4 regions of the Shewanella sp. YLB-07 genome follow, and region 1 is predicted to be linked to each of the others. Evidence: predicted binding sites of a transcription regulator. Region 1 holds the regulator's gene; each other region holds the start of a gene.
What was found. Region 1 encodes LexA, which represses DNA repair genes until DNA is damaged. Its sites were predicted from a motif close to TACTGTATNNNNATACAGTA; they were not measured.
Positions count from the first base shown of each region.

Region 1 (8,575 bases):
GGGGTGGAGCGAGTGTATGGCATTAGCACGAAAGAGCTGAATATCCCCCAGGCCTTGATGGATGAACCCATGGCACTGATTCCTTTTGGTCAAATATGTCACTGGTTAGAGCGGCTAGAACAAGTCACTCAAGATTCGGCTTACATGTTGAGATTAGCTCAATACCTGGATTTTTCTCGTTTGAATATTCCCGGGATCAGTTTTCTGGCAACCACAGACTTAGCCATGAGTGTAAGGCGTATAAATTATGGCATCGCCAGTTTCCACTCGGGAGCCAGTTACTACATCATCCAGTCTGGGAAAATCATTAAGTGGTGTTACCGTAACCCCTATGCGTTTAATCAACACAAGACCCATGACTCGCTGCGAGTCGCCATCATGTTGTTCAATACATTGAAGCACTTTCTGGGTGGTGACTACCGACCGCTGCAGATCCACATCAGTGGACCGGCTGTCGGTAGACAGGAAGCTGAATCTCTGTTTAATTGTCCAGTCATCTGGAACGCCCCTCAGACAGAGATCTGGATAGGCACGGACGCCTTGGTACAACAAGCAAACTTGCTGACAGCGGAAAACAGTACGGTTTCTATGCCCCGTTCCCTATTCGAACAGTATCTGGATATGCCCCAACCCCATGATACTCCAAAGGTGTTGTTTGAGATGGTCAACTACGCCAGATACTATGGCCTACCCACGGTAGATAGTGTCGCAGCCCTGTTTAATATTTCCAGGCAGCAACTACAGCGCAGATTGCAGCTTCATGGTTTTAATTTTACTAGCATCTGTGGCTATATTCTCAGTAATCAAGCGATCAAATATATGCTAGATGATAGATCTATCGAGGAAATTACTCAGTTACTTGGCTATGCCAATAAGCAGAGTTTTAGTAAGGCATTCAAACGATTCAGAAACTGTACGCCACAACAATATCTGGAAAGGATAAAACCATAACTGCTATAACTTAGCTTGCCATTGTTCTTCATGGATGAGAGAGTCCAGGTTTTGACGTTTGAGCCAATCGCGTTTCTCCAGATCAGGCTGGTCATAGAACTGACTCACATAACCCAGACAGAGATAGGCAATGGGTACGATATGTTTCGGGATACCTAAGGTCTGATGCAATACATCATCATGTATGATACTCACCCAACCGACGCCTATGTTCTCGGCGCGAGCGGCAAGCCACAAATTCTGTACGGCACAAACGGAACTATAGAGGTCCATATCTAAATTAGTAGTGCGACCTAAGACCAGAGGGCCGCTTCTTGTCCTATCGCAGGTGACACAGATACCGATCGGCGCCTCCAGAATCCCCTCAAGCTTGAGGGTACTATACTGTTCTTTGCGATCCCCCTCAAAAAGCGCTTCAGCCTCTGCATTAGCCTGAGTAAAACCCTGTTTCAATTTCAGCTTAGTCTGATCGCTTCTGACAATCACAAAATCCCAGGGCTGCATGAAACCCACGCTAGGAGCGTGATGAGCCGCGGTAAGGATCCGCTTGAGTACATCATCCGGGATAGGATCTGACTTAAATTCGGCTCTGACATCACGACGATTGAAAATAGTTTTATAGACGGCATCTCGCTCAGCTTGGGTTATTTTCAATGCAGGGATCTTCTTTTAATTATTTTGATATACAGTAAAAAAACAGAGCCCATATAATACCGATTGGTATAAGGGCTCTGCTATTGCTGATCAGTTTAGCCAAACACGGGTAACAGATCTGCCATAGCCAGAAGATGGCAGGCTCCGGTGATGATGCCAAACAAGATCACTATGGCGATCACGGGTGTCCCACCTGGCACTCTGAAACCTTCATGTTGCGGATACATTTTTCTCACTCTATGGGCCATCATGGCAGGTACAATGGCCGCCCATATCGTAGCCGCAAGCGCAGCGAAGCCGATAGCAATCAGAAACCCATCAGGAAAGAGCAGACCCAATACGGTCGGCGGTAAAAAAGTAACCGTAGCTGTCTTCAAACGCCCCGAACGAGACTCGTCGAAACCAAACAGATCCGCAAGATAATCGAACAGACCCAGAGTCACCCCAAGAAAAGAAGAGGCAACGGCTAAGTTGGCAAACAGGGTCAACATGCTGGTTAGCCAATCGCTGGCAATCACCCCAGATAAGGCTCCGACTAAGACCCCCATGTTACCGCCCTGAGCTATGATGTCGACAAACTCGCTTCTTGCGATATTGCCCATGGTCGCGACTAACCAACAGACATAGATAACGAATGCTATCAGGGTACCTAAGACGATCGCCTTGATAATCGTGGCGGGATCTTTTCCGTAATATTTAACCAAGCTAGGTACATTACCGTGATAACCGAAGCTCACCAGACCGAAAGGTAGCGCGGCCAACAGATATGGCAGATATGTCTCCTCACCATCTGGCTTAAACAGCTTCACGGTATCGATATCTATCAGTAAGTTACCCACGGCGAGGAAGAAGGTGATGATCATGCCACCCAGCATGATAGTGGTGATCCTATCTACCGCTTTGGTGCTGATAAATACGACGAATGCCAAACCTAAGGCGAAAACCAGACCAGCCACGCTCTGAGGCAGCTCGATTCCGGCCGCCTCGAGACTATGATTAACGATAGACCCGCCACCACTGATATATGCGTAGGCTAAGATGTAGAGCACGAAGGCGATGGAGAGACCATTCACAATTCGCCAAAAGTTACCTAAGGTCTCACGAGTCAAGGTATCGAAACTGGCTCCAGGCTCAAAATGTAAGTTAGTTTCCAGCAGTAGAAGACCCGAAACTAACATACAGAACCAGACGCCGATCAGCATGGATATCGAATAGCTAAACCACATTCCTGCACCGACGACTGGCAAAGAAAACATGCCAGCCCCGACTGCGGTTCCGGCAATGATCATGGCTCCACCCAGCAGGGAACGACGCTCAGTCCCACTCTTAGCCGCATTCATATGATTAGCCATTACGCTTTGTGCTCCGCAGCGACGCTATCTTCAATGGTTTGTCTGACAGATGAACGCAGCAGGCCATTGGCTCGCAGTCTAATCCGTTCGACTTCCCCTCTCTTGTCGCTATCTAATATATAACCTAGCTCTTTTAGCTTGACACTCAGGGTGCCGTAGAGCTTCTTATCATAAAATTCAGGCGCCGTGATGCCGTGGAGCGCACCCAGTCTCTGTGCCAATCTATGACTCTCGCGCTCAAGTTCAGAGCGCTCCATCTTAGGGCAGACTGCCAGCAGATTAAATATAATGGCATAGCGTTGCATAGTCTCACTCACGGTACCCGCAAGCAGTAACAGCTGGTTGATCTGACTCTCGACAGGTGAGAGACATCCGGATTCGGTCACTAAACCTTGAGCAATAAATAGATCCAAAACTTGGGTAACATGAGTTTCTATGTCCTCAATACCCATAAACAACTCCGCTTTCAGCAAGGGGTAGAAATCTTTTACCGTAGCGACAATCTCGTCTCTGGTGACATGATCATGCTGAGTCAAACAGCTTGCAATCAGCGAGGGAACAATCAATAGGTGAATGATATTGTTACGGTAATAGGTCATAGCTACAGCAAGGCTATCCTCTATTGAGATGATATCACCAAGCGGATCGCTATCTAGCTGAAACTTCTTTAGCTCTAAACCTTGCTGTACCAGTAACTTGCCATCACCTTCGGGTACCGAGGTGAACTCGGTATAGGGCAGATCTTTGAGCAATTTTAAATAGAGATCTAGCTGCTTCTCAAGCTGTGAACGCTCCAGAGCATGTTGCTCAGAGGCGAGTAAAACCAAGCTGGTCAGAGTCACCGAACTCACCGCCGCCGCATCGTTAATACTTGTCATAACCCGATTAGCTAAGGAATTCACCACAGGAGTCAGCCACTTCGGCTTCTGCTCAGGATCTTTGGCTATCTCCTGCTTCCAATCGGGTCTTTGCTCGTCCAGATAGATGTCTAAGGTGATGGGTTGACCAAAATTCACATAGCCTTGACCGAAGTTACCTAGCTTACGCAGCGCTCCAAACAGTTGCCAAACAGACTCTTTCTTTTTCTTCTTGCCGCTAAGTTCTTTATGATAGGTGGCGACCTCCATCACATGATCATAACCTAAGTACACAGGCACTAAAGTTACCGGTCTTTCCATGCCTCGCAGCACACTATTGAGCGTCATGGCAATCATGCCAGTCTTAGGTGCGAGCAGACGCCCGGTGCGTGAACGCCCACCTTCGGTGAAGTATTCTACCGCATAACCTTTGGTGAACAGCTGATCCAAATATTCACGAAAAACCGCTGTATAGAGCTTATTACCCCTGAAGCTACGGCGAATGAAAAAGGCTCCACCACGGCGGAACATAGGCCCAGCAGGCCAGAAATTGAGGTTGATACCCGCAGCGATGTGCGGTGGCACCATGCCTTCATAATAAAGAATATAAGACAGTAGTAGGTAGTCCATATGACTACGATGACAAGGTACATAGATGATCTCATGACCATCATGATGTAGCTGCCTTACCTGCTCGGCACCTTTAATATTGATACCCTTGTACAACTTGTTCCACAGCCAGGCCAAGAAACGCTCGGCGATGCGCACAAAGCTCTCGGAGTAATCCGCCGCAACTTCATCGAGATACTCCATCGCCTTTGCTCTGGCCTCGACTTCGGAGATCTTCTTGCTCGCCGCTTCCTCCAGAATCGCCTTCTTCAGGGACTCTGAATTTAACAGGTCTTGAAATAGCACCTGACGTTTAGGCAAAACAGGTCCGGTCATGACCTTACGTTGACGGCTGAAGTGGACTCGAGCAACACGAGCTAACTTATGAGCAATTCGCTTGTCGGTGCCGTGTTCGTCGGCCATATAACGAATTGAGACGGCATTAGAAAATTGAACGAAATTATGTCGACCCAGGAAGAGGATCATCAGGCATTTTCGCAGCCAGGTAGGATTTTGACGCTCAAATACCGCCGCCTTCATGGTATCGTCTTCTTTACCTGGAGTACGCCCCCAGTAAAGGCTAACCGGCACTAGCTGTATATCCAGTTCAGGCTTCTGCCTATGTACCTTGAGCAGATCCATAAAGCTATTTAAGAAAAACTCGTTACTTTCTCTTTGGCCAAATAGCGGCTTGGCACCTTCCAGACACACCACCCTCGGCGTGTACTCACCATCGACAACCAACTCATCATAAGGGCTTGGAAGCCCATACTTATTAGTGATTTCACTTAAGGAAGCGATGTCGCTGAGAGATTCAGTCTTCATCACATAAACCATAGGCTTATCTGGATCTAAGTTGAGATCGGCGAAGGGGTCATGGGGTACAACTATTGTTTGTACCAGCTTTTTCTGAATCCAACGTAAGGATTTATACCAAAGAGAGTCTTTTTTTGACATTTTTCTTATACAATGTGAGTCTTCTTAATAACGGCATAGAATACCAGATAAAAGAGAGATCTCCCTAATAGTAGTCAGCAAAATCCCCCGCATGCCTGATTCGACACTCAAAGCACTTGAGATTGAATATAATTTTCAAAAAAATTAATATTAGATAGCTTTACGGGTGTTCACATTTATAAGGCAACATAAGTTAATAATATTAGGTATAGGTACAATTCATCTCGATAGCCTAGAACATAAAATAAGCCAGTTTAGAGAGATAACCACCAGCACAAAAGATATATAATTCAAGGAGGCCATGCCCACCACCTATTTTTAACGTTATATAAGCACCGAGTAGTCACACCAAAATAATAAATATAAACCATGGGCTTGCGATTGAGAGTTTTTTTGCATACTCACTAATCTTGGTTAATCCTTGCACTGACTAAAATACTGTATATACTAACAGTAACTGTATAGAAAGACAGGATTCATCATGAGACCTTTGACACCAAGACAAGCCGAGATTCTAGAACTCATTAAGCGTAATATTTCCGATACAGGAATGCCTCCGACTCGAGCCGAAATAGCTAAGCGACTAGGTTTCAAGAGCGCCAACGCTGCCGAAGAACATCTTAAGGCACTGGCTAAGAAAGGTCGCATAGAGATCATTCCCGGTACGTCCCGCGGCATCCGACTCACACAAGCTGCGGAGCCAGAAGATTTAGGCTTGCCATTGATCGGCCAGGTTGCCGCAGGCGAACCCATCCTTGCCCAGGAACATATAGAACAACATTATCAGGTCGACCCAAGCATGTTTCGTCCCTGTGCCGACTTTCTACTTAGGGTGCGCGGCGACAGCATGAAAGATATCGGCATTCTCGAGGGTGATCTGCTCGCAGTGCATAAGATTTCACAAGCCAAGAATGGCCAAATTGTCGTGGCTAGAGTGGAAGAGGATGTCACAGTAAAACGCTTCGAGAAAAAGGGCAGCATGGTTTATCTCCATGCTGAAAATGAAGACTATGCACCGATAGTGGTCGATCTCACCAGTCAGAGCCTGAGCATTGAGGGGCTGGCAGTCGGTGTGATCCGTAACGGCAACTGGCAATAGATGAAATCGCACATTGGCGAAGGAGCTTGGTAATGAAAAATTTAATCGGAAATAGCCCTAGACACCCAGGTTTATGGACGAATCCCCTTGACCAAGCGTCCATCACCCAAGAGTGTGGAAGTATCACTACAGTAAGTACCCACACTCAGGGCCGGGTGGAACTGAAAAAGGTGAGTAATCGGCTCGCCACATTGAGCCATCAGGGGCAATGGATCGTATTGATCAGTCCTCCCAACATAGGTTACAAGCAGATGTTAGCCGAAGCCGGTGTTAGGATGGACCGAGTATTGTTGGTTCATGCTAAAGACGAAATCGAAACCTTATGGGCCATGGAAAAAGCACTCATAAGTGGTACATCCAGTGCCGTCATCTGCTGGACTCAGGTCCTAGATTCCCGTGACAACCGACGACTCAGACTCGTAGAAAAGAGCGCTCGCGCCCTTGGCATTGTCATCGAAGATGCGAATAGTCACTTACATGCTAAAGCCCATGAACAAACAGATGCTCACTTCAATCAAGCCTGTTTATTTGGATCTCTGCACTAATCTCCAGTCAATGTAGCCAATAGAAAAATGATTATTTAAGTCCCGCAAGGGACTTTTTTGTATTTGATTTTTATTCGAAATTTTTAAAAAATTCATTAAAAGTGATCTTGATCAATAATTCAACACCAAGTAAGTTAGGGATATAACAACGATAATTTGTTATATCCAAACGATTTAGTAGTCGGCGTAGTAAAGCCCTGCCATCTGTGTAAGGCCAGATATTTACCTCGCTGAAGTCGGTACTGATATATTCAGCCGTAGGTGCGAGCGTGGTTAACTCTGGTAGTAAGTGACTGCCAAACTAAAATAACAAGTGAACCGCCACTGCACTTTGAAGTCATCGTTGCTTTTTTGGGAACTGAAGAGTTTGCATAGAGCAGAGACTTACTGTGTGACTCTTCTTTGTCTTAATTTTTGACAGAGGAGAAGTCTAGTGAAGCGAGTGTTGTATATTTTTCTGGCGTTGCTATTTACGCCATACGTTTTGGCATCAGAAATGCCCCTTAATATGACCAAGGGTGTCACGGATATCAGTGGACAGGTATACAACCTGCACATGATCATCCTGTATATCTGTTGCGCCATCGGTGTTGTGGTTTTCGGAGTAATGATCTATTCCATGATCAATCACCGAAAGTCTAAGGGTGCCGTAGCAGCCAATTTCCACGAAAGTACTAAGGTCGAGATAGCCTGGACCATTACACCTTTCATCATACTCATTATTATGGCAATTCCAGCGACTAAAACCTTAATCGCCATGGAAGATTCTAGTGATGCCGACATCACCATCAAGATCACAGGCTCTCAATGGAAATGGCATTACAGCTATTTCGATCAAGATATAGAATTCTATAGCTTACTCTCAACCCCGAGAGCACAAATAGAAGGAACCGAGGAGAAGGGAGAGAACTATCTCCTCGAGGTCGATAAGCCCTTAGTGCTGCCCATCAATAAAAAAGTTCGCTTCCTGATGACATCTGAAGATGTGATCCATTCCTGGTGGGTTCCCGCATTCGCCGTCAAGAAAGATGCTAACCCGGGTTTCATCAATGAAGCATGGACTCGTATCGATATCCCAGGTACCTATCGCGGCCAGTGTGCCGAGCTCTGTGGTAAAGATCATGGCTTCATGCCAATCGTGGTCGAAGCCCTGAGCCAAGCCGACTTCGACATCTGGGTAGCCGAACAAAAAAATCAGGCCAGCACTGCCGCAGCTGAGGCTGAGGCTTCCTTGAGTAAATCCCTCTCCATGAATGAGCTTATGGCCCAAGGTGAACAAGTATACATGTCCCGATGTGCAGCATGTCATCAGCCTAACGGCATGGGTCTACCCGGTGTATTCCCTCCAATGAAAGGCAGCCCAATCACCACAGGACCATTAACTGATCACTTAGAGATGGTTATCAATGGGAAGGCGGGCACTGCGATGCAGGCTTTTGGAAAGCAATTAACCGCGCAAGAAATTGCCGCTGTAATTACTTATGAACGTAACGCATGGGACAACAACACAGGCGATACGGTTCAGGCAGCTGATGTCAGTCAGCATGGCCA
Region 1 is NZ_VOQB01000012.1:176,831-185,405, reverse strand. Features, by position in the region: gene FS373_RS23310 (AraC family transcriptional regulator) at 1-951, shown strand, start outside; gene bluB (5,6-dimethylbenzimidazole synthase) at 955-1,605, opposite strand; gene mtr (tryptophan permease) at 1,701-2,957, opposite strand; gene plsB (glycerol-3-phosphate 1-O-acyltransferase PlsB) at 2,957-5,380, opposite strand; gene lexA (transcriptional repressor LexA) at 5,862-6,479, shown strand; gene FS373_RS23285 (cell division inhibitor SulA) at 6,512-7,024, shown strand; partial or broken gene coxB (cytochrome c oxidase subunit II) at 7,458-8,570, shown strand.

Region 2 (7,451 bases), on a different contig from region 1:
GAGTCAATCATACGGTTCGGTTATATTCATCAAAGTAGATGAAGCACCTTCCAGAGGTTCTGGGCATTGTCATACCAACCATTCATGGGACTATGTGATAGCGACTGAATCTGAATTTGGCAAACAAATGTTAAGTCAAATCCTGACTGCATATGCAGCACAAAAAACAATTGCTTTAAAAGGAAATGATTTGTGCACTATCGTTAATGGCTCTGAGGATTTAACCAGAATAGAGCTTTATTAGGAGGACCGGTATTTTCAGAACCGAGCATCCCCCCAATACACTAAAGAGAGCAACTCGGGATATAAGTCTCCGAACGATGTATTTCTAGAGCATATGCTCGTAGTGTAACTATGGCATTATGTGCTTTCGCTGGCCGGGAGGGAGAAGGCATACACAAGAAATAAGGCTCTGTTGCAAAAATCGTTGATTCAGATAAGTCACTCTTTTATTTTAGGTTTTGTCGTATCTTGAAAGTTATTTATCTTCATACAGAGCTAGATAAGCAGACCATACATGGTTCTGTCGCAAGTAGAGAGCGAGCGGCTATAAATTGAGGGTTTACTTCTACTTTGAACAAGGGTCAAGTTGACAATTTTGCGTGTCTTCGTTATTTTCCTCGAATATGAGATAGAACTGTGTACGATTTATTTTATGGAAAAATAGCCTGCGTATTGTACGCGTGCTCAAGGAAACTAAAAATGAAAATTTTTTTAAGTATTTTTTTACTTACCTCTTTCAGCTTTAATAGCCATGCTGTAAATGCATGGTATTGGGGAGAAGTTAGCAACATCAGTGCATATAGTAGTGATGGCAGCTTTGAAGTCGAGATGTCTAATGAAAACATTGCAAATTTTTGTATAGGTAATAGTGTGCGTTTTCGTGTATCAGATATGGGAGTAGAGCGCACTAAAATTGCAATGTCTATGGTACTGACAGCATTTGCTTTAGGTAAGGACTGGGGGGTCGTGATTGATCTCCCTTCTACGACGGAGACGTGTTACGCCTCCTCCACAGCAAGTCAAGGAGCAGGAATTAGATAAGGGGTAGACAGGGAATTAGTAAATTATCCTACGCTAAGGGCGAGATATGCTAAAGAAGCTCAGATAAGAAAAAGTATCTGAATTTCATTCGAAATCCCTAATTAGTTCCGACTCCTTTATCCGTTTTCGTTTTAGCTAGCCTTCCCCAGTAATGACAGCTACCACACCCTTCCATTGCCACTATTGATGTGGTTGATTTTGCCAGCAGCTCTTTTAGCTTCTTAGGACTAATGGCTTTATTTGATATTAACTCGCCATGCTTATCTATCTTACAAACTGGGATAACATTCTTTGCTAAATCAAGACCAATAATCTGAGAATTTGTCATAAAAGAACTCCTGTTTTTTCATTCGAACCATCTTACATTAGCTATGTATGATGGTGGGGTTCATACATGGATTAGCTAATAAAATCATTCGTTTGAAGCATGAGAATGCCGACCGATGTAGTTTAACGTTTGCGGATTATCATTTGAAGCTACACTTGGGAAACCTAAAGTAATTCTTTTCTTTGATGCCATCTTAGTTAAGATCATGCTCCATATTGATTTGCCACCTGGAGTTGTTGTATCCAGATTGTATGCATAACAACAAGCACCTTGAGCTGAATCGAATTCATTTAAATTTCTGAAATAAACAGTACCACCCGCACTCATTTGCCATAGCAATTTACTTGCATCATCGACCTCAACCCAAGTTTGAGCTCCGCCTTGAGAAGCAAAAAACAAAGTTGATAATAGCAATAGTTTTTTCATCATATAAATCCCTATAAAATTTGAATGCCGCATATACGGCATAAGTGGCTAACGTCTTAGTATTTATGCGTTGTGTTGTTTGCAAGGCATAAATCGCGTGTTGAACTTGGCCGCTGCCACATCCATGTTATTTGGTATGCTTTATGCTATAGGAATTTGCTTTTCTGGGGTAATCGTTTTTTATACAGCTCGCAGTTAATTGTTTGATATGGTTTGAGCTTTATTACATCCACATCATGGCCTTCATCATCTCTCTTTGCCTTTTTTGGGTTATACATTTCAACTTCCGCTTTCTAAAAAACCTTTAGCCCTCGTCGATATTTATACCAACAAGGTATTGCGTTTCCACTATCAGTAACGGCACAGCCATCACATATTTACCGCCGCTCTTACTTCATTACTTAATCAGCCGGACAGCCGTAATCGCTCACGGTGTCTTTGTATCATTATCAACAAAGGAGACGTACCAACAAAGGGTCGTAGCTAATTAGGCTGCTCCAATACTCCATAGTTTTAGGGTCAGGTCTTGTATTTTTCACCTCACATTAGCTGAGTTATGGCAAAAGCTGATAAACAGGATGTGAACACACATTTCCCCTAGCTAATTTTTGGGCAATAACGTCTTGGAGTGATCACTCTAAGACGTACCTAAATAATAACGATTTACAGTGATTATATTGGGCCACAGTTGTACAAGCTACTGTAGCGTTTTTATATTACAGCTAACTGTTAATAGAATACTCTCAGAGCCCACTTAACTAAGGCAGATTTATTTTGAATCGGTTTGGATGAAAACTCTAATATATCCTGCCCATCAACGCTGCCAGTGATTAGCATTCCGCCTTTATCAACAGTCCAGTAACTTTTACTTTGCGCTGCTGTTATTTGGCCATTCTCTTCTTTAGTGGTGAAATCGCGAGAATTCAATTTGTTATTCCTTGGCATGTCATTGTGTGAGTTGAATATTGAATCAAAAAAATCAGGTTAGATCAACTGGTCTCACTGACAGCATATGATTGATACTTTGCTGAGGGGGTATCCTCGGCTGTTTATCGACATTGAATCTTGGGTATATCTGCCCAGTTTGTCGTGTACTGTGGCGTGAGTCTGTCTCTGCGCATTCTCCATTTCGGCGAAATACCTTGTGCAGCCAGAAACATAGCGCCGCTGCCAAATCTGGCATTTAGTGCGTCATAGACGCTCATAAGTTTAGGGTCGCTGATGGTCTCAAATAAATCTGATTGCACATGACTGGATGAGCACAAATCCAGTAACCCTATTCCGACCTTGTAATACCTGACATTTGGCTGAAAGAGTGCGTCTGTGGCCGCTGTCACCGCGTGTGTCATTTGCAGGGTGTCGGCGGTGGGAAATGAGAACTTTATGGTTTGTTTAAAGCCTGTGGGCCTTTCATCAAAAGGAGAGTTGCTTGCGAATATGAGCATGGAGCCACAGACAGAGCCTTGTTTTCTGGCCTTCGCTGCCGCTATACCGACATGTTTACTGAGGGCTTGTTTGAGTGCCTCTTTGTCAGTTACACGGTCTTCCATGCTTCGGGTTGAGAATATCTGTTTCTTGTCTGCTCTGGCTTCATCCCATTGCTTGCACTCCTCACCATTGAGTTCTCTGACCGTTCGTTCAATTTCAATGCTGAATGATTTTCTTGCCAGGCCTGGCGGCATCGATGCGAGTTGGAAGGCGTTTTTTATTCCCATTAGGTCCAGACGTTTGGCTATTCGATTACCTACCCCCCATACATCTGTTGGCTTTATCGCCAGTAATACCGCTTTACGCTCCTCGTTTGAATCTATGTGACAGACACCGTTATAACCCATTAGTTTTTTGGCAGCATGATTGGCTACCTTAGCCAGTGTCAGGGTGGCGCCGATACCAACACAGACGGGGAGGCGGGTTTCTTTCCATACCGCGCGTCTGATTTTATGTGCATGCTCAGTGAGGTTGGGTATCGCAGGGTAGCAATGCTTGAGAGAGAGAAAGGACTCATCGATGCTGTAGATATGTTGTCTGGGCGCGAAGCGGCCTATCACGTCCATCATGTGGGCAGACAGTGAAGCGTACAGTTCATAATTTGAAGATAGCGCTATAACGTTGTGCTTGTCACACAGTGCCTTGACCTCAAAGTAAGGTTTGAATTTTGGGATGCCAACGTCTTTAGCCTGGCGATTGGCGGCGACGATGCAGCCATCGTTGTTCGAGAGCACAACAATGGGTCTCCCTCGCCATTCAGGGCGAAAGACTTGTTCTGCAGAGCAATAAAATGAATTGGCGTCTACGAGTGCGTACATAGGTAATAGTGAGGGGCTATTAGCGGGGTGGGCTGTTATTCATATGCTAGCGGTTAATAGTGGGCTGGGTCTGTGGCAGCGTATCGAACTGACTACCACACCTTCAATGCAAAACTGGTCATGCTCATGTATGACCAGTGGTTGATGTTCATCGTTTGCAGACAGTAAGCGTTTTCTGACAGTATCAATTAACTTGCAGACAAACTCACCATTGTAGTTAGCTACCACCACATCACCATTTTGGGCGGTAACATGTCTATCGATGATAAGGGTATCACCATCGAATATGCCGACATTGCGCATCGATTCCCCGGATGCATGACCAAAAAAAGTAGAACTAGGGTGAGCGATTAACAGTTCATCGAGACTTAGTGGCCGCTGGATGTATTCGGCGGCAGGCGATTCGAAGCCTGTAATGCCGGCGCTGGCTGTATTGGGAATGGCTTTCATGAACAGGTCTCTAGGTACTGTTTAAATATACAGTATCTAGTTTGGCTGATATTTCTGTAGCACTCCAGTAACGAACAATTCAGCCTCGCTTTCTAGCGGGTCGTTCTCATCTCTGGCGTTTCCTATATCTACCATAAATGCATCTAGCCATGGGGCTTTTGTGTGTTTGGCTGAAAATAACCGAATTTATTTTATAAAACCGAACTAATAACAAAATCAATATGATAACTATAGCTCCGCAGCATAAGCATGAAGCAAAGGTTGGTTAACTAACCTTTGACGATTTCGTCAATAAAATCCGTAGTTTACAGCATTGAAAATGATAGCTACCATGTCATGTCTCTATTGTTTAGAGATAAAAAAAGCCTGCATAGGGCAGGCTTGGATTTCTATTGTAGGAGCGCCTATATGGACGCATTAATAGAGTTGATTAAGTCACTTGGGTATCTTTCGAATGAGATCCAAGCAATCTTAAAAATTTTGTTAGCACTTAAAAAACGCCTGTAAGTTGTAGCTTACAGAACGGTAAAGCTCAGTTAGGTTGTAGCCTTTCTAAGTTTTTTTGCGTTTTGCGTATGTGTGCATCGTATAACACCTAATTACGGTATTCAATTAGCGATGTTACCTGGATTAATTAGATTATTTTTGAATGCATCCCCCGAAGACAGCTAAACAGCTTTAAATAGCGGTTACAGTGTAATTAATCGGATAACAAAGGCGCTCAAAAGGCCAGATTAAAATGATGGACTAGATATTCGGGGAGGCCGCCTGTGAAGCTAGTGTCTAAGCTTAAATATTGTTTTTCCCGTTTCCTATATACCCTTATTTAATGCGGCTTGTAGACAGCCGCTTTATTTTCGCCCTACTATATAGGAAATGAAAGTTCCTATATGAAAACTATGAGCGAATCTGACTTTAAATGGATCTGGAAAGTTCCTGACTTACGCACCGTTAAGCAACCTGAAACTGTTACCCCTGACGAGTTTATTGATCTAGTCGAGCGCATCGATAATGAGCGACTTGATCCCTTGGTGTGTACTCGTAATCAGGCTATGTTGTGGATGACTTTCGGCGGCTCTGTTGCAAGTTCGCGTGCCAAAGTGACACAACGATGGTTCTGTCGCATCTTGAAGGTTCAGAAATAAACTTAACATAGAACTTGACGGTAAGGAATTTGGGCATGGTTCAAATTAAGTGAACACTTTTAAATTCCCGAAATACTCCAAAACCTATGTGGGGCAAATGGTCACAGCAGTTTTTCAGCTTCGGAAAGTGTTCACTAAAAATCGCTGATTTTGAACCATGCCGAGAAATTACATGATATTCATTCTCTAGTCTATATTTAAACGAATTGCTTGATGAGTAATGCTCTACACACGTTAACAGTCCCATGGTATGATTTTTTAGTTTCCCTAGGTCATCACATAAATGTATATTTAAGTCCTCATGTGGAAAATCTGGGATAGCAAGCTTCCCCAGAGCTTTACACACAATCAGCCTAGCCGACGGGTATGTTAACGGGAGGGTTGCGCTCCGCGCTCAATCAATTTTTCTTTGTTTTTCTGACAAGCGACAAGAAGAGATAATTTGGCTAAAAACGGGGGGGGGGATTTACCATAAAAGAGATAGTGCGCATTTAATATCGTCCATATATAATCAATTTTTAATAAAAACATTAATGATTGCGGAAGAATAATGAAGAAGTTTATTTTTGCTGGGTTGATAGGGTTGATGTCGTTTGGGGCAAGCGCAGGAAGTAGGACTGGATTTATTGATATAAGTGATAACGGAATTCAACTTATATCATCTACAGCAGAAGAGTCTAGACTGTATGTTTACGATGTAGCCTTTGAAGGTGGAGATTGTGATGTTAAGACAACAGGTGTTTTATATTTCAGTACTTTTTTGGCAAAAGAAATGTATTCGATGCTGTTAACTGCAAAGGCAGCAGGAAAAAAAATAGAGCTAGTATCAAGTGAGTGCGTTTCTATTGGCGGTGCTAAATATCCTAGCATCTCCTCTATATATTGGAAGTAATTTAACATAACTCCCATTGGGCTTATACGTCTAATTTCATTTGCTGGCTCTGTTGCAAAGATTGCTTTTAGTCCGAAAGGCTCCGGTTATCTGGCTGATTATTAATAGTTTACCAGTGCATTGGTGATTAGACGGATCTCTCCAGCTATTCCTTGACCGGATAACCAGATATTGAACTGCCCTTTTTTAAACATGTGCATCACTTCAAATCCTTTGATAGTGGCATAAGCCGTCTTCATCGATTTGAATCCTCTCACAGGATTGATGAGCCTTTTCAATTTTCCATGATCGGCTTCTACCGCATTGTTCAGGTATTTAATTTGCCGGTGTTCAAGCGCTTCAGAACATTTGCCTTCTTTCTTTAATTCCGTAATGGCTACACCGTAGGAAGCGGCCTTGTCGGTATTGATGGCGGAGGGGCATTCCCAGCATTTGAGCCCTTTCAAAGCTTTACCCAGAAACCGTTTAGCCGCCTTAGCATTACGTCTGGACGATAAATAAAAGTCGACAGTATGACCTTGTTTATCGACAGCCCGATACAGATACACCCATTTGCCTTTCACTTTGATGTAGGTTTCATCGACCTTCCAGCTTAATCCTGCTTTGGGCTTCCAATACCACCTTAATCGTTTTTCTATTTCTGGCGCATAACGCTGAATCCAGCGATAAATGGTACTGTGGTCAACATTGATACCACGCTCACTGAGCATCTCTTCGAGCTCTCGATAGCTGATCCCGTATTTACAATACCAACGTACAGCCCAAATGATAATGTCATGGGAAAATTGTCGATACTTAAAGAGTGTCATGAGATAGCAGGCCTAAAACAAAAGAGGAGCTTAGCTGATTCGACGATCTTT
Region 2 is NZ_VOQB01000008.1:151,649-159,099, forward strand. Features, by position in the region: gene FS373_RS18170 (hypothetical protein) at 1-244, shown strand, start outside; gene FS373_RS18175 (hypothetical protein) at 703-1,044, shown strand; gene FS373_RS18180 (hypothetical protein) at 1,142-1,372, opposite strand; gene FS373_RS18185 (hypothetical protein) at 1,457-1,801, opposite strand; gene FS373_RS18190 (hypothetical protein) at 2,528-2,725, opposite strand; gene FS373_RS18195 (Y-family DNA polymerase) at 2,848-4,104, opposite strand; gene FS373_RS18200 (LexA family protein) at 4,144-4,554, opposite strand; gene FS373_RS18205 (hypothetical protein) at 5,445-5,699, shown strand; gene FS373_RS18210 (hypothetical protein) at 6,250-6,591, shown strand; gene FS373_RS18215 (IS6 family transposase) at 6,693-7,400, opposite strand.
Region 2: FS373_RS18200 (LexA family protein) is a predicted target of LexA. The motif match lies at 4,570-4,589, and genes of this name have one in related genera.

Region 3 (8,575 bases), on a different contig from region 1:
GCTGAGGTTAGCAAAAGATTAGTTATCGCTCAAAGACGAAAGTCACAAAAACCACCTGTTTTTTCATCATTTTAACCAAGAAAACCTTTTTATAGCAGACGATAAACCATTTGTTAACATAAAAGCAGAACAATCTTAAGAAAGTACTCACTAAATTAACGACATCTGCTTAGAGCTGATGTCCGAGAAGCGTTTATCGAGCAAACCTAGAACAGGTTCGGCGATGGGGGCAAGCTGCCTTGTTAAATAGTAATGATAATCAATAATAGATTGACGATACTTAACCGGTTCGGCGCCGTTGAGTGTCATAAGGTACTCAATTTTAGTCCCCCTCTTTGAGAAACGCTCAGAGCCTGAAAAGTCGCACATCATTTTCGCCGCCTTAACATGAGGAGATGACTTAGCCGTATAATCGGCAATATCTCTACGCAGGCGCTTACTAAAGACGAGTTCTTCATCCAACTTGCCTTGCATCAAGTCATTGACCACCTCTTGTAAGAAGGCCATCACATCTTCTTTAGAAAATAGCCGGTAATAGAGTGCCTCTTGTATACGTCTGGCAAGCGGACTCCAGTCACTGCGCACTTGCTCCATTCCTTTAAAGACGAGCTGCAATTCTCCTTCATGATTAGTAAAAGCACCTACGTATCGTTTCTTAGACCCTTCAGTAGAACCTCTGAGAGTTGGCATAAAAAACTGCTCATAATGACATTCAAATTCCAACTCTAGATGACACGCTAAATTCATCTCTTTATCTAACTTATGTTTCCATCTAGTGTTAATCGTTTCAACTAAGCCCTTACCTATCTTATCGACATCGATATCCGTCGGATCTTTCCCCAGCCAGACAAAGGTTGAATCGGTATCGCCGTAGATGACCTGGTAGCCAAGTTCCTCAATCCAGGCTCGTGTCTGTTTCATTATCTGATGACCCCTTAGGGTAATAGAGCTAGCAAGCCTGGCATCATGGAATACACAACCACGGGAGCCTAATACGCCATAGAGAGAGTTCATAATTATCTTTATGGCCTGTGACAGCGGCGCATTATTTTCGCTCTTCGCCTCTTCCCTATGCTCCGAGAGTGTTTTAATCAGCTCTGGTAATATGGGAGAATCCCGGCTAAATTTTGCTCCCAAGAAACCCTCAACATTATCTGCTTCAGGTTCCGACAGTCCCTTGATAAGTCCTTTAGGATCGATTAAGAAGGTTCTGATGATGGAAGGATAAAGGCTCTTAAAGTCGAGCACTAAGATATGCTTATAAAGGCCGGGGATAGAATCCATCACATAGCCACCCGGACTCTCTAATCCTTGGCTAGTAGCCATTGCGGGGGCAACGAAACCCGCCCTGTGCAGGTGAGGCAAGTATAAGTTATTGAATGCCGCTACCGAGGCGCCGACTCTGCCGAGCTCTAACCCGGTCAGCCTAGAACGCTCTAAAGCAAACTCAAACAACTGGGTTTTCTTGAACACATCCCACACCAAGCGGCTATCGGTTAAATTATAGTGGGCGAGCGCTGCTTTATTATGATGAAATAGCTCGGTTATCTCCTCTCCTCGATTCTCAACCCCCTTCTTACCGCTGGGCAATGCTTTGCCCTCCTCGAGCAAGGCACGTGCAACAGACTCTAATGAGAAACTATCGAATCGATAGAATGCCGCCTTTAACCAATCAATGCCGTCTAACACAACTCTGCCGGGCAGAGAAAGAGTCTCAGGACGGTACTTATCCGGAATTTTCCAGCTCAGTTCAGCGCCTCCCCTGCCGATTGCAAGCTTGATCCCATGTAGTTTTGCTCTTCTATAAACAAGCGCCAGATCGAACGTCACCACGGCCCAACCTATGATGATGTCAGGATCATACTCTGCAAACCAATCAATTAAACTGAGGATAAGTCCTCTCTCATCAGCTACCCACTCTATATAATCAGCTTGGTCATCAGATATTGCCGATGTATCGCTGCTTATCTCACAAGGTGAGCCCACCATGATCACTTTCTTATACTCGTCATTTGATGTCTTGCCGTAGAGGCCGACCGAGTAAAGCTCGCCCGACATACTGCATTCAAAATCGAGAGATATGGCTTGAAGTTGGATATCAACAGAGTTTTTTCTTGCTCGAGTGGCAGTAAAACTGGCCAGTCCTCCCTGCTTTTGAGGATCGAATTGACCGATAAACTCTACATCCAGCGCTATGTATCTCTCTATCAAGTATCTGTGTTCTGGACGAATATCAGTTTCAAACAGAGGAATGCCGAGATCGACAGCGCCTCTGATCACCTGTCTGAATACTTGTGATGAGCTCGCATAAATGGCGGTGACAGGGTCGCTATTAAAGTTATTAAGCGGCAGATCCACCAGTCTTAGTTTTGCTGACTGCGGCAATGCTTGCAGACTGGGCACAGCAGATGTTGCACAGAAACACATATATTCAGCATGAGGAACTTTGACTAAAACGGGGCCATCGGTGGTTTTAATATAATAATGCAGCCAAGCCATACCCGAATGCTGCACCGTATGGCGAGAAAGAATCCGCCCCTTAACCGATGAGGTTCCACTGAGCTCTAAAGAGGGCTTTACTGACATAATTTGTCTATCCAAAACAAGGACTCGATGAAAATGGGATCACATTTAACTCAATAATATAAAATTAGAGTAGTTAAGGCTATGCAATCACTGTTATTATGTACAGCTCTATTTCTCTTCCATATATACCTATGCTATCGGCCGACGTAAAAACACAGATCCGCTCCATATATAAAGGTATTGCAAACTCCTTGCCTGACTTTCGTCCAAGGCGTGAGCAAAACTACATAGTCGCCGAAATATCTAAGACCTTAGCCGGTGAATACGATAAAAGCAGGCGAATTATCGTGGTCGAAGCTGGCACAGGGATAGGTAAATCATTAGCCTACATATTAGGCTCTATTCCATTGGCACTGGCCAGTAAGAAAAAAGTCTGTATCGCCACTGCGACCGTAGCCCTGCAAGAGCAGCTGTTGCACAAGGACCTGCCCTTCTTTTTACAGCAATCTGAGCTAAACTTTACCTTCGGTTTAGTCAAAGGTCGGCAACGCTATGTTTGCCTATCTAAATTAGAGATGTTAATCGGATCCGATAACAGCACTCAGATGGCGATGTGGCAGACCAAACCCGACAACAGCCAGATAAAGCTGCTGCAGACATTATTGAAGCAGTACCATGAAGGTAAATGGAACGGCGAGCGTGACACCTTAGTCAAACAGCTCCCCGACCACCTATGGCAGCAGATAGCTTGTGATAAACACAGCTGTCACAGACAACTCGCCAGCCACAGGAATTGTCCTTTCCATAAAGCACGTGAAGATATCGATAACTGGGATGTGTTGATCGCTAACCACAGCCTCTTGTTTGCCGATCTGGAACTAGGTGGTGGAGTCATTCTGCCCGATCCCGAAGACGTGTATTACATCATAGATGAAGCTCACCACCTGCCAATGGTTGCCAGAGACTTCTCCAGCGCACAAACCACACTCAGGGGCGCAGTCGACTGGCTGGAGAAAATAGAGAAGACCTGTAGCAAGTTACAAAACCAAATAAAGAGTAACCACATCATAGGCCCGGCGCAGGCAATGCAGGACCATATTACCGATCTTACGGGTCAACTCACTCAGATAGCTCATTTTTGTGATAGTCAAACACACAGGTTCGACAATCCTGAGAATCGTTTACGCTTCGAGCATGGCAAGCTACCCCAGGCGCTGCTTATCCAGGCAGAGAACTTAGCCACGGTATCGACTACGGCCCTCAAGCAGTTCAATAAGATGTTAGCCTTGCTCAGTGAAGCCATAAAAGATGGCGATATTCCAAAACATCAAGCCGAACAGCTGCTCACAGAAACGGGCTTCATGTTGCAGAAGCTGGAAAATCTCCAGAAGCTGTGGAAGATGATGGCGAAGGAAGATCACCCCAAAGGGGCTCCTATGGCACGCTGGATTGAAATATTAACCGGTAAACAGACAGATTACCTGTTCAGTGCATCCCCCATAGAAGTCGGCTTCATGTTAGAAAAGCTACTTTGGGATAAGGCCGCAGGTGTGGTGCTTTGCAGCGCGACTTTACGAGCCTTAAATAATTTTAATCATTTCACCCATCAAGTTGGCCTGTCACTCAACGACGGTAGCCGCTTTCTAGCCATGGACTCGCCCTTCGACTTTGAACAGAATGCTACCCTGTTTCTGCCTCAGATGAACAATGAGCCTACGGACGAAAAATTCACCGAAGAACTCGCCCAGCAGATCTTAGCCCTGATTGAAGGTGAGATGGCCACCTTAGTCTTATTCGCATCTTATTGGCAGATGGAGAAGGTCGTCGATATGGTCGAGAGTAAGATCAAAACAGGCTTACTGATCCAAGGCACTATTTCCAGACAAGAAATTTTATCGGCCCATAAGAAACGATGCGATAACGATGAACCTAGTATCATATTCGGTACAGGTAGCTTCTCTGAAGGATTAGATCTACCGGGCGATTACCTGACTAACTTGATCATCACAAAACTGCCTTTTGCGGTGCCCACCTCTCCCGTCGAACAGGCTCACGCGGAATATATCAAGATAAAAGGCGGAAATCCCTTCATGCAGCTGACAATCCCCGATGCTTCGCGCAAATTAATACAGAGTTGTGGTAGATTACTACGCAACGAGCAAGACTATGGACGTATCACGATTTTAGATCGACGTTTAGTCACTAAACGGTATGGAAAATCACTGCTCGATGCACTCCCCCCCTTCAGACGCGTAATTGAGTAGGATTTTTTTTTGGATTTACTGTTTGAACCCAGCACTTGGGCCATTCTAGCCGGGATCGGTTTACTCGCAGGTTTTATCGACGCCATCGCGGGAGGTGGAGGTTTACTCTCTATTCCGGCCCTTCTCGCTTTGGGCATCAATCCTCATACGGCACTGGGCACCAATAAATTAGCCGCATGCTTTGGGTCTTCTACGGCTGCCTATACCTATTATAAACAAAACCTATTCACGCCTCAGTTGTGGTACTACACCTTTATAGCCACTTTTTTCGGCGCGATAGCTGGCACCTTCATCGTCTCTCTTATCGATAGCCGTTGGTTAGAAAAACTGCTACCACTGATGATCATGATTATTGCGATTTACACGCTACTCAAACCCAATGCCATGGGCTGCAATACATTCACACCACTTAAGCAACCAGCGTCTAAAATTAAGCAATGGCTCCAAGGCTTTCCACTTGGATTTTATGATGGCTTCGCCGGGCCTGGTACAGGCGCATTCTGGACTATAACCAGTACCACTTACCATAAGCTGCCGCTTCTTCACAGCTGTGGCTTAGCCAGAGCAATGACATTCACCAGTAATCTCACCTCTTTAGTGATCTTTCTCACACTTGGGCAAGTGAATGTCATTATCGGTCTTTCAATGGGTCTATGTATGATGCTAGGTTCCTTTATCGGTGCAAGAACGGCGATAAAATTCGGCGTCCAGTTTATCAGACCCGCATTTATCACTCTGGTATTGTTGATCGCGGCAAAGTTAGCTTGGGATGCATGGGTCTAACTATGAATACGAATGAACTCCTAAGGCAGTTATCAGTCCAATTGAAGCAGCTAGAGCAGGACGTGCTTCAACACGATGCTAATTTGCCCAAGAGAGAGCAGAAACTGCTTAGAGATACCGACAGATTTAACGACCAACTCTTTATCCAATCCGGCGCTAAGCTTGCGCCCTGTATAGAACAGATAAACAAGAGTATTAAGCAGCTAGGTCAGCTGATAAAAGGTAACATATCTACCCATACCATAGCCTTGAGCTGTGAACGTATCCAAGATAGGTTTACCGCCGTAAGAAGAGCGCTAAATACCACCTCATTAGGGGCCAATTCGGCATCGCAGCAAAGAGCTTTTCGAGTCGCCCAAGCAAAGAGGCGTAGAAATAAGTCCCACGATGAGAGCGGCTTCAATTGGATCGCCGCCGGAGTCATGCATAATAGTCACCAACTGTATGCAGAGCTCAACAAACATCTCAATTGGGTGAGTAAATTTGAACAGAAAATCCTCATTTTGCAATCACAACTGAATAACTGTCATAGTGCTGACAAAATCCAGATGCAAAATGAGATCCTGTTGGTTCATCGACGACTAGGAAAGTGTCGACAAGCCATCAGCTATATAGAAGATCGCATTCAAGCGTTTGAGCGTCCATTCTCTCAAAACTATAAGCCTTTTAATCGTTAAGGAGCAACAATGAAGTCACTCATGTCTATCACCGCAATCTTGGCTCTGCTGGGTTCATCTTCGGCCCTGGCAGCTAATTTGAATATCCCAATGTCATTTGAATATCTGGCCATCGACGGTAAGAAAGTCGAAAGCAGTTTATTCAGCCATAAATCAGATCTTGAATTAGGCCAGGGCACACACAAGATTGCGATCCGTTACCATGATATGGTTCAAGATGATTTCAGTGACAGTGAAAGCTTTATCAAGTCATCTCCCTTCATCGTTACCCTTGCAGTTGATGGCGACTATGAGTACACATTGAAGCCCGCCGATGGCGACATCGTAAAACAACCTAAGTCTTTCGCTAAATCTCCGCAGGTGGTGATCACCCGCACTGACAAGGGGACTGTAAATTATAAGGTCCTTCAAACAGACTTCACCGAAGACTCCTTCGTGACTAGCCTATTTGGTGGCGGAAATAAACAAGACATTGCAGCGATAACGACTGCTGCTACTGGTGGAGCTGTGATTGCAGCCTCGGCAAGTTCGACACCGACGGCTCCAGTCAGTATCCCGGCCCCAATTGATGCTATGCCAATGGTTCCGGCTGCAGGGAATAAAGCCGATAAAGGCGAGCATGCCCAACAGATGTTGCAGTACTGGTGGCTTCATGCCGATGATAAGACCCGTAAAGAGTTTATGGGTTGGGCCATTCAGCAGCTATAAATACAGCGTCCATCTCGCATAAAAGCCAAACGCCAGCATAACTTGCTGGCGTTTTTGTATCCGGATTTAGTAGAGGTGAGAGGCATTAATGCCGAATTAGCGCTAAAGTTATCTTTGAAGATATTGCACTTTTCTATTGCCGCTATATAAATATGATTGCAAACTAAACTATCTTTCTTATTAGACACTAACTGTCACGGAGCATCTGCATGCAATTAGAAATTCGAAACTATTACGAAGTCCTTCTTATGGAACTCTTGTCCGATGAAGGATTACTCGATGAATTACCGGAAGACTATCTGGCAGATCTTTGTTGTGTCACTCTAAACCAGCTCCCGGTTCGCTATATACGGCATCTGGTCGATACCTATTTTTTTGAGGATTACAGTGAGCTGTCCGAAATGAGATCTGAAATCCAAACCGCATTGGAGAAATCGAGAGCATTTCTCAAGGCTAACTTGCATAAGAAAAACAGCTGAAAATAATGGTTAGTCACTGAAGAAGTATTTTGAAATAGAAAAGGATGAACTAGGGGAGATTGGAGGTTCCCCTAGAGCCACACATCAGTACATTAGTCACTTGCAGTGCTCCCTTGCATCTTCTTATAAAGTTGACCAATACTTGCAGTGACTTACGAGCAGCTTAAAATCTGTCTTTGGTGGCTAATGACTTTCTCAGCTCGCGCTTGCCAATACTAGAACGCAGAATTTCAGGTACGACTATACGCGCATACCATAACCAGATTGGAGCAAATAAGGAGAGTTTGTACTGAACTGATTCTCACGAAATGTACCACCAGAGGTGATTATGACGTAAGCTATTGATGTATAGGATATTGATGTACCAGGAGATTGGAGGTTCCCCTAGAGCCACACCCCGGCACATGAGTCACTTGCTGCGGTTGCTCCCTTCCAGGCCTGGCCGAGTTCACAAGTTATCATTGCGAGGGGACCCTAAGGTCACCATTGCTTTCTTTGAGTAAAATACCTCAGAGAACGGCGAGCATTATCTACTAAGCCCGCCGAGCAATCAAGTCCTAAACAGCAACTATCGTCTTGTTGACTGCTGACTGCTGTTTCTATAAACAGATAGTCTATAGATCTGAGCTATAAGCTTAGAAATACCCTATTTTTCTCAACAAGCTTAGGCCCGATACCCTTCACATTTGAAAGATCACCGATCACCTTAAACTTGCCGTTAGTCTCTCTATATTCGACAATCGCTTTCGCTTTTGATTCACCTATTCCCTTAAGTAAAACCAATTCCTCTATTGAAGATGTGTTGATATTGACATTAAGCTGTTGAACTTGGCGTGCATTTTCATTTTGATGGGTCGTTTTCGATTGGCTAGAAACCTCACCAGCGTAGACGCTGAGTGAAAAAATTGCAGCCATAAGTGTCGCAGATACGAGTGTGCTTTTCATAGTAACTCCATGTTGAGTATTATTCCGTTAATATGCAGCCGTTAATCCATTTATCCCTAGCCACTCATTAAATGTAGATCAAGCCCTCACTTCTTGCCATTTTTAGATCTAACGGCAACCCAAAAGAAGTTAAACCGGACGGGTGTCACAGTTTTTAGTTTTGGAAATTTTCATTTTGACAAGCTTTTAAGAA
Region 3 is NZ_VOQB01000001.1:592,568-601,142, reverse strand. Features, by position in the region: gene FS373_RS02470 (DNA polymerase II) at 151-2,586, opposite strand; gene dinG (ATP-dependent DNA helicase DinG) at 2,718-4,790, shown strand; gene FS373_RS02460 (sulfite exporter TauE/SafE family protein) at 4,800-5,573, shown strand; gene FS373_RS02455 (primosomal replication protein) at 5,576-6,250, shown strand; gene FS373_RS02450 (DUF2057 domain-containing protein) at 6,260-6,958, shown strand; gene FS373_RS02445 (late competence development ComFB family protein) at 7,168-7,437, shown strand; gene FS373_RS32665 (hypothetical protein) at 7,601-7,681, opposite strand; RNA gene ffs (signal recognition particle sRNA small type) at 7,819-7,915, opposite strand; gene FS373_RS02435 (ComEA family DNA-binding protein) at 8,065-8,382, opposite strand.
Region 3: dinG (ATP-dependent DNA helicase DinG) is a predicted target of LexA. The motif match lies at 2,675-2,694, and genes of this name have one in related genera.

Region 4 (8,575 bases), on a different contig from region 1:
TCAAGGTATGCAGTCACTCTCTTCTCAGGTCATTGAGGCTGCTAAGGTGGTTCGCCATCTGAGGACCAGTTCGGAGCAGATTGGCGAGGTGCTCAGCGTGATCCGTGGTATTGCAGAGCAGACTAACCTGTTAGCACTCAACGCCGCGATCGAAGCGGCCCGCGCAGGTGAGCAGGGCAGAGGTTTCGCCGTAGTCGCCGATGAGGTGAGAACCTTAGCTTCTAGGACACAAGACTCGACTGCCAATATTCAGGAGATAATCCAGACCCTGCAACAAAATGCACTCCAGGCCGAGCAAGTCATGGAAGAGGGGGTCGAACAGGCGAATGTGGGTCAGGAGCTGACGATTCAGGTCGAAGAAGCCCTAACCGGGATCACCAGTGCCATTTCGGCGATTCAGCAGCAGACGATAGAGATCACCTCATCCATAGGTCAGCAGGCCGTGGTTGCCGAAGAGGTGGCCTGTAATGTGGAGAATATTCGAGGCTTATCCGATGATTCATTGGCATCGAGTGAAGCCCTGTCGGTGAGTTTGGCCGAGTTCCAACATGTGACAGGGGAGCTGTCGAAGAATATCCAGCAGTTTACGATCTAGCAGCATGACCTTGAGTGCAAATCAGCGAAATGCCAGTTATATAGTGACAGGCATTTTTATTTTAGCTTTTCTGTCAGATGATCGATCAACATACGCACCTTAGGTGACAGGTGCCTGTTTTGTGGATAGATGGCCCAGATCCCATCATCGAAAGGCCTATGTTGTTCGAGTATTGACATTAACTTGCCGCTCTCGAGATAGGGCAAGACATAATAGTCGGGCAACTGAGTGATACCTATGGCTTTCACTGCTGCATCGACCAGAGCTCTGCCGCTGTTACAGCTCAGGCTACCCCTGACTCTGATATTTCTGGTCTTGCCGCCTTCCTGAAAACGCCAATAATCTAAGGTGCCTAGCAGGCAGTTATGTTGCTCTAGCTCAGATAAGGAGTGGGGGATACCATAGGTCGAAAGGTAATTCGGAGAAGCGCAGATATAATGTGTTCGCTTTCCCAGTTTCTTAGCCATCATGCTCGAGTCTTCGAGTTGTCCCAGACGGATAGCCAGATCATAGCCTTCATCGATCATATCTACCTTGAGGTTAGTCAGGTTGAGCTTAACTTCGAGCTCGGGATATTTGGCGATAAAGTCATTTATTAAGGGAGCTAGCGTTCTCTCGCCATAGGTCACTGGAGCGGTTATTTTCAAGCGTCCCCGCGGCGTGCTCTGCAGGTTGGTGATCGCTCTTTCAGCCTCTTCTAGCCCATCGAGAACTTGCCTGCAATGTTGAAAATAGACTTGTCCCGCTTCCGTTACCGAGACCTTACGTGTGGTGCGGTGGAAGAGTTTTGTGGCTAAGCGGGTCTCTAGGGCACTGACTTGACGACTGACTTGAGCCGTGGATATGCCCAGTCGTTTTGCTGCCTGAGTAAAGCTTTCGGTTTCTGCCACGGCGACAAACTCACTGACACCTTCCCAGTTAAACATTATTACCTCCTGGTAAAAGTGATTTTATAATTTACTAGATTATCATTATTTTGATTAGGAATATAATACACCCAATTCTTCGGTACAGCTTTTAATTTACGTCAGCCGATAAGTGCCTTCTCATGTTTAGGGGCTGATAGCATTGATATTACTGCTCTGCGCTTATGCCTTTAAGGAGTTTAAATGGAAAAATAGATAACGAACCTATTATCAATAAGCTGGGCCAAGCAGTGCACTATGCTGTAAGAGCTTTGGCGGTCCTAATGACTCTAGTCATTTTATGGGGCGTGATAGATGTGCAGATAGTGATAGCGACAGCACTGATGGCCATATCACGAAAGATCATAGTACTGGATTTTAAAGAGGTTGATGCCGAATACGTCTGGGCTTCTGCCGCGGTCATTATCGCCCTAGGTGTAACCTATTGGTTGATCGCGTTTAAACAGAAAGAAGCTTTGACAGATTCTTAGAAATAAATAGGAGAGATCCATGGCTGGAGGTTGGTCAAGAGATGGCGCGGTGCAAGAGCAAATAGATAGCAGTGTGGGTGAGGCCGTTGCACAAGCCAGAGGGAAATTAAGTGCAGGTTCGGGTCTGGCTCATTGCGAAGAGTGCGGCACCGAAATTCCACTGGCACGTCGAGATGCAGTACCTGGCGTTCGTTTGTGCATTAGTTGCCAAGCTGAGCAAGATAATCTACAGACAAAGATGGCTGGTTATAACCGACGTGGTAGTAAAGACAGTCAATTACGATGATTGTTACTCTAGAGTAAAAGTAATTTACCCATAAGTAGGATTATCATTTTAATCTTAAGGGATATACTTATCCCATATTCAAAACGACATGGTGCCAGGAATTAGATTTAGTATCTTTCTCTGGTATCGGTCCCATGATTTAACCCATTATATTTTGGAGCTAAAATGACAGCACAAACAATCAAATCTAAAGCCGCCGTAGCTTGGGCCGTTGGCCAACCTCTGTCTATGGAAATTGTCGATGTTATGCCACCACAAAAAGGTGAAGTGCGCATTAAGATGGTCGCTACCGGCGTATGCCATACCGATGCTTTCACACTCTCGGGTGATGATCCTGAGGGGATTTTTCCGTGTATTTTAGGTCACGAAGGTGGCGGCATCGTCGAGTCTATCGGTGAAGGCGTGACGAGTGTAAAGGTCGGCGACCATGTTATTCCACTTTATACTCCTGAGTGTGGTGAGTGTAAGTTCTGTAAATCAGGTAAGACAAACCTGTGTCAGAAAATCCGTGAGACTCAAGGTAAAGGCTTGATGCCAGACGGTACCACTCGTTTCTCCAAAGACGGTAAAGACATCTTCCATTACATGGGCACTTCTACTTTCTCTGAGTACACAGTTCTGCCTGAGATATCTCTGGCTAAGGTCAACCCAGAGGCACCATTAGAAGAAGTGTGTTTGTTAGGTTGCGGTGTAACAACCGGTATGGGCGCGGTGATGAATACGGCTAAGGTCGAAGAGGGCGCAACTGTTGCTATCTTCGGTATGGGCGGTATCGGTCTGTCTGCTGTTATTGGTGCGACTATGGCAAAAGCTGGCCGCATCATAGTTATCGACATCAACGAGAGTAAGTTTGCCCTGGCTCGTAAGCTTGGTGCTACCGATTTTATCAACCCTAAAGATTATGATAAGCCAATACAGGATGTCATCGTTGAGCTTACAGATGGCGGCGTCGACTACTCCTTCGAGTGTATCGGTAACGTCAACGTGATGCGCTCGGCGCTTGAGTGCTGTCATAAGGGATGGGGCGAGTCTGTGGTTATCGGTGTCGCTGGTGCAGGCCAGGAGATCTCAACCCGTCCATTCCAGCTCGTCACTGGCCGTGTGTGGAAAGGTTCAGCGTTCGGTGGCGTTAAAGGTCGCTCTGAGTTACCTGACTATGTTGAACGTTACATGGCGGGTGAGTTTAAGTTAAGTGACTTTATCACTCATACCATGGGTCTTGAGCAGGTCAATGATGCATTCGATCTTATGCATGAAGGCAAGAGCATTCGTACCGTGATCCATTTCGATAAGTAGTCGCTTTGGCAAATAGTCACTTTGACAAATAGTCATTTGGATAAATGCTCTCGAAGCGGATAACCCCGCTTCAACCTTAGATTAATCAATCGTCCTACTGCTATAATATTCCTGTAAACACGTTGGGAATAGGGATATTACAGTGGTAATAAGGATAAATAATGACAGTAGAAAATCTCAGTAGTAATAAGAGCTTTGGTGGCTGGAACAAGCAATATAGTCACCAATCCACGAGCTTAAATTGTGCCATGCGTTTCGCCATCTACCTGCCACCACAAGCATCGAATGGCCAGAAAGTACCAGTACTTTATTGGTTATCTGGTTTGACCTGTAGCGATGAAAACTTCATGCACAAAGCGGGTGCCCAGCGTTTGGCTGCTGAGCTCGGTATGGCTATCGTTGCGCCGGATACCAGTCCCCGTGGCAGAGACGTTGCCGACGATGAGGGCTACGACTTAGGTCAAGGTGCCGGTTTCTATGTCAATGCGACTCAGGCGCCGTGGAACAAGCACTATCAGATGTATGATTACATAGTCCATGAGTTACCCGCCCTGATTGAGTCCATGTTTCCGGTGACCGATAAGCGTTCTATTGCCGGGCACTCAATGGGCGGACATGGCGCCTTAGTCATAGCCCTGAGAAACAGTGCTGCTTACCAGTCTGTGTCGGCTTATAGTCCTATCAGCAATCCGATAAATTGCCCCTGGGGCAAGAAAGCCTTTACCGCTTACTTAGGCCGAGACACATCCGTTTGGTCTGACTATGATGCCAGTACCTTAATGCGTAACGCCTCAGAGGGAAATGGTTTGTCATTTGTTCCAGCTCTGGTTAGTCAAGGCGAAGCGGATGACTTCTTAGTCGAGCAGCTTAAACCTGAGATGTTGCAAGCTGCGGCTAAGGCGAGTGGTTATCCTCTAGTGCTTGAAAGCCATGAAGGTTACGACCATAGCTACTTTTTCATTGCCAGTTTCATGGAACAACACTTGAAATTTCATGCAGAATATCTTAAATCTAATTAGTCTTTGATGTAAATTTCACACCTCTTAATGCCATTAACGCTTATGTTGATGGCATTTTTGTTTATTCCTTGTTCATTTCTGCAACTAATCCTCTGTTTTGGTCCGATATTCGTTGGGTACTGTTTTTATATACAGTATAGTGGCGTGAGAGCTTCTTATTTAGAGAGTGTTTAGAAGAGTGTGTTGAAAACTGCTTTGAAAACTAATTTGAAGAAAATAATTCATATCGACATGGACTGCTATTTTGCCGCGGTCGAGATGCGTGACTTTCCTGAGTTGAGGGGCAAGCCCATAGCTGTGGGAGGGCGCAGTGATCGCCGCGGAGTGATCAGCACCTGTAACTATGAGGCGCGGGTCTTCGGTGTCCGTTCGGCCATGGCTTCAGGCTATGCATTAAAACTTTGCCCCGATCTGGTATTGGTGCCTGGGCGCATGTCGGTCTACAAAGAGGTCTCGATGCAGATCCGTGAAGTTTTTGCTCGCTATACCGACTTGATTGAGCCTCTTTCTTTGGATGAAGCTTATCTGGATGTCACCGACTGCACTTTATGCCAGGGCTCGGCTACCTTGATAGCTGAAGCCATCAGGCTGGAGATCTTCGAGGTCACAGGCCTTACGGCTTCAGCCGGTATTGCGCCGGTTAAATTTCTTGCCAAGGTCGCCTCAGATCTGAATAAACCTAACGGACAATATGTGATTACCCCGGATATGATCTCTCCTTTTGTGAAAAGCTTACCCCTGACTAAGATCCCTGGTGTGGGCAAGGTGACGGGCAAGAAGCTTGAGGATATTGGCCTTAAAACCTGCGGCGATCTACAGGACTATCCCCAATCGGCCCTGATTGAGCGTTTTGGGAAATTTGGCGCTGTCTTGATTGAGCGGGCTCAAGGCTTAGATGAGCGCGGTATCTCGCCACACAGAGAGCGTAAATCTGTGGGAGTCGAGACGACATTGGCAAAAGATATCTACACTCTGGAGCAATGTCATGGTGTGATGCCTCAGCTTATTCAGGAGCTGGCGGCTCGGGTGACGCGTAGCGCTAAAGATCGCAGCATCAACAAACAAGTGGTTAAGCTTAAATTTAGTGATTTTAAACAGACCACCATAGAGCACAGAGCCGATGAGATGTCGGTGAAGTTATTTTATGATCTGCTCTTACAAGCGCTGGAACGCCAGCAGGGGAGAGGCATTCGTTTATTAGGAGTATCTGTCGGATTAGCGAGTCAGTCGGCGATTAACACCAGAGCGGCAGAGAGTGGAGTGAAAGAGTCGCAGATGGACTTAGGATTTTAAGAAGGTTTTTAAAAGAAGTCGCTAGGTCTTAGGTTCGAGTTCCTAGGATTTAAGACGTAACTAGATGCTAAATTTGAGTGCCTAGGTTTATGGAATGAAGTTCGAGTGCCTAGATACTAAAACCTAGGCACTCGAAATCTTGTTTAACCTTTCTCTGGAATACGTTCCAGAACTGCTAATAGCAGCTTGTAGTACTGGCCTACCGTTTCTATGAGTACTTTCTCATCAGGACTATGTGGGTAGCGGATAGTTGGACCAATCGATACCATGTCCATCTCAGGGTAAGGTTTCTTGAACAGTCCACACTCAAGACCCGCATGGATCACCATGATCACCGGCTTCTTGTTGTAGATGTCGTCATAGGTTTCACGCACCAGGGCCATCACAGGTGAGCTGTTGTCTGGCTTCCATCCCGGGTAAGCACCGCTGAACTCTATCTCGACGCCGGCTAAGTTTGTCAGTGAGGTTAATACGCTCTCGACTTCCTCACGACCTGAATCTATCAGTGAGCGAATTAAGCATAGAATCTCAACGCTCTGTGTTTCTGTGCTGATGACGCCGACATTTAATGAAGTCTCAGTAACACCTTCAACCTCATCACTCATGCGAATGACGCCATTTGGACAAGTATTGAGTAGGTCAACCAGCATATTTTGAGTATCTTCGCTCATCACTTGCTTGGCCGCTGGCACTTCGGCTAGCTCGAGTAACATATCGGGATCGGCAATGGCTAGCTCTGCCCTTATTAGTGCCTGAAACTCTTGGATCTGAGCCTCAAGTTTAGTGATATTTTCAGCGGGTAGCATAAAGCTGACGCTGGCTTCACGTGGGATGGCGTTACGCAGAGAACCACCGGTGAAGTCAGTTAATTCCAGCGCCAAGTCATCGGCATGGTTAAACAGGAAACGGGCCAGCAGCTTGTTGGCATTACCACGTCCAAGATGTATGTTCACACCCGAATGGCCGCCTTTTAAACCCGAGAGGGTCAAGGTGTATGTCAAATTGCTCGACTCTGGGGCTTGCCACACCATAGGCACACTGATCTGGGCGTCTACACCACCGGCGCAGCCCATGTAGATCTCGCCTTCTTGCTCAGAATCTGTGTTGATCAGGATCTCGGCATCGAGATAACCGGCTTCCAGGCCAAAAGCGCCTGTCATGCCTGCCTCTTCATCGATAGTTAACAGGACTTCCAATGGGCCGTGAGGGATATCATCTGCGCCCAAAACGGCTAACGCAGACGCCATGCCAATGCCATTGTCAGAACCCAGAGTCGTGCCCTGAGCCTTAACCCAGTCACCATCCACGTAAGGAATGATAGGGTCTTTCTCAAAATCATGAACCTTATCTGAGTTCTTCTGTGGCACCATATCGATATGGGCTTGCAGGACCACTGTTTTACGGTTTTCCATGCCTGGCGTGGCCGGCTTCTTGATGATGAGGTTACCGACTTTATCTTCAACAACTTCAAGTTGCTTGTCTCTAGCCCAAGCTTGAATGTGCTCGCTGAGCGCTTGCTCATGCTTAGAAGGGTGCGGGATCGCACAGATCTGATCGAACCACTGCCAGAGTGCTTGAGGTTGTAGTTGGCTTATTGCTGTCACGGATAATTCCCCTTTAGAATACGACTTGGAGGCTAAATTTAACCGCATTCTATCACAGCTAAACACCAAGAATATCAGGCAAGAATTTTGCCTATGTAAAGGCTGTCATACAAAGTTTCCAGCAATATTTTATAAGCACTTGGCATCGGCTTAACTTAGGTTATTATTACTAACCAATAAACACACGCTAGTTGCTAATAGCTATAAGAATGTGTGTTCTGTAATGACTCATTTAAAACAAGGTTTTATCTGCGATTTATAGAATCAAATGACACGATCTCACAAGCAGAAGGATGGTTCATGGCTCAGGTTAATTTTGTTGATGTACTCGATGATGATGCAATCTTCGAAGGCAGTGGTTGGGATGCTTTGGTTATCATAGCCACAGATATCAGTAAATCTGGTTTTGACGAGGTGACATTGCTGGCGGAGCACGGCGCTAAGGTCGATAAGCGCGTAGGACAATCTCCGACGCTATTGTTTGCCCCAGGACTCGCTGGTGGCCGCTTGATCATCTCACCGGTGAAGAACAGTAAGGATGATTTTGAAGATGTGCGTATTTTTGCCGATGCGGCGAGAGCGGGCATCAAGCTAGCCAGAGATGCCGGTGCTATTCGTCCTTTAATGGTTGTTGCTGGTGACGGTCATGAGCGCTACCAATTTTCTACCCAAGTCGCTGCTTTATCCTGTGGTCAGGAATTGTGGCAAACCCTTGAGAGACGTGAAGTCAGTGGCGACACGCCAGCATTTGAGGCCATAGGCCTGTTCAATTCGACCCAAGCTAGCCAGAGCCTGAATGCCATAGAGGCTGGCAGAAACTTAGCCAGAGATCTATGTGGCACAGAGCCGGAGCGCATGTCTGCAGCAGCCTTTGCAGATTATTGTGTTGCTGCCTATCAAGATTCCGGTTTGAAGGTTTGTGTGGTGGAAGACAGAGATGTTTTGGAGCGGGATTACCCTCTGCTTAGCGCCGTAGGACGCTCGTCATTTGCGGTTTCCAGGCATCAGCCCCGTGTGGTTAAACTTGAGTATGTTGGCGAAGGTGAGATAGAACATACCTACTTCTATGCGGGTAAAGGCGTTATC
Region 4 is NZ_VOQB01000003.1:536,346-544,920, reverse strand. Features, by position in the region: gene FS373_RS09195 (methyl-accepting chemotaxis protein) at 1-595, shown strand, start outside; gene FS373_RS09190 (LysR substrate-binding domain-containing protein) at 652-1,521, opposite strand; gene FS373_RS09185 (phosphate-starvation-inducible PsiE family protein) at 1,785-1,991, shown strand; gene FS373_RS09180 (DksA/TraR family C4-type zinc finger protein) at 2,011-2,277, shown strand; gene FS373_RS09175 (S-(hydroxymethyl)glutathione dehydrogenase/class III alcohol dehydrogenase) at 2,443-3,573, shown strand; gene fghA (S-formylglutathione hydrolase) at 3,735-4,592, shown strand; gene dinB (DNA polymerase IV) at 4,800-5,885, shown strand; gene FS373_RS09160 (aminoacyl-histidine dipeptidase) at 6,029-7,489, opposite strand; gene FS373_RS09155 (M17 family metallopeptidase) at 7,790-8,575, shown strand, end outside.
Region 4: dinB (DNA polymerase IV) is a predicted target of LexA. The motif match lies at 4,710-4,729, and genes of this name have one in related genera.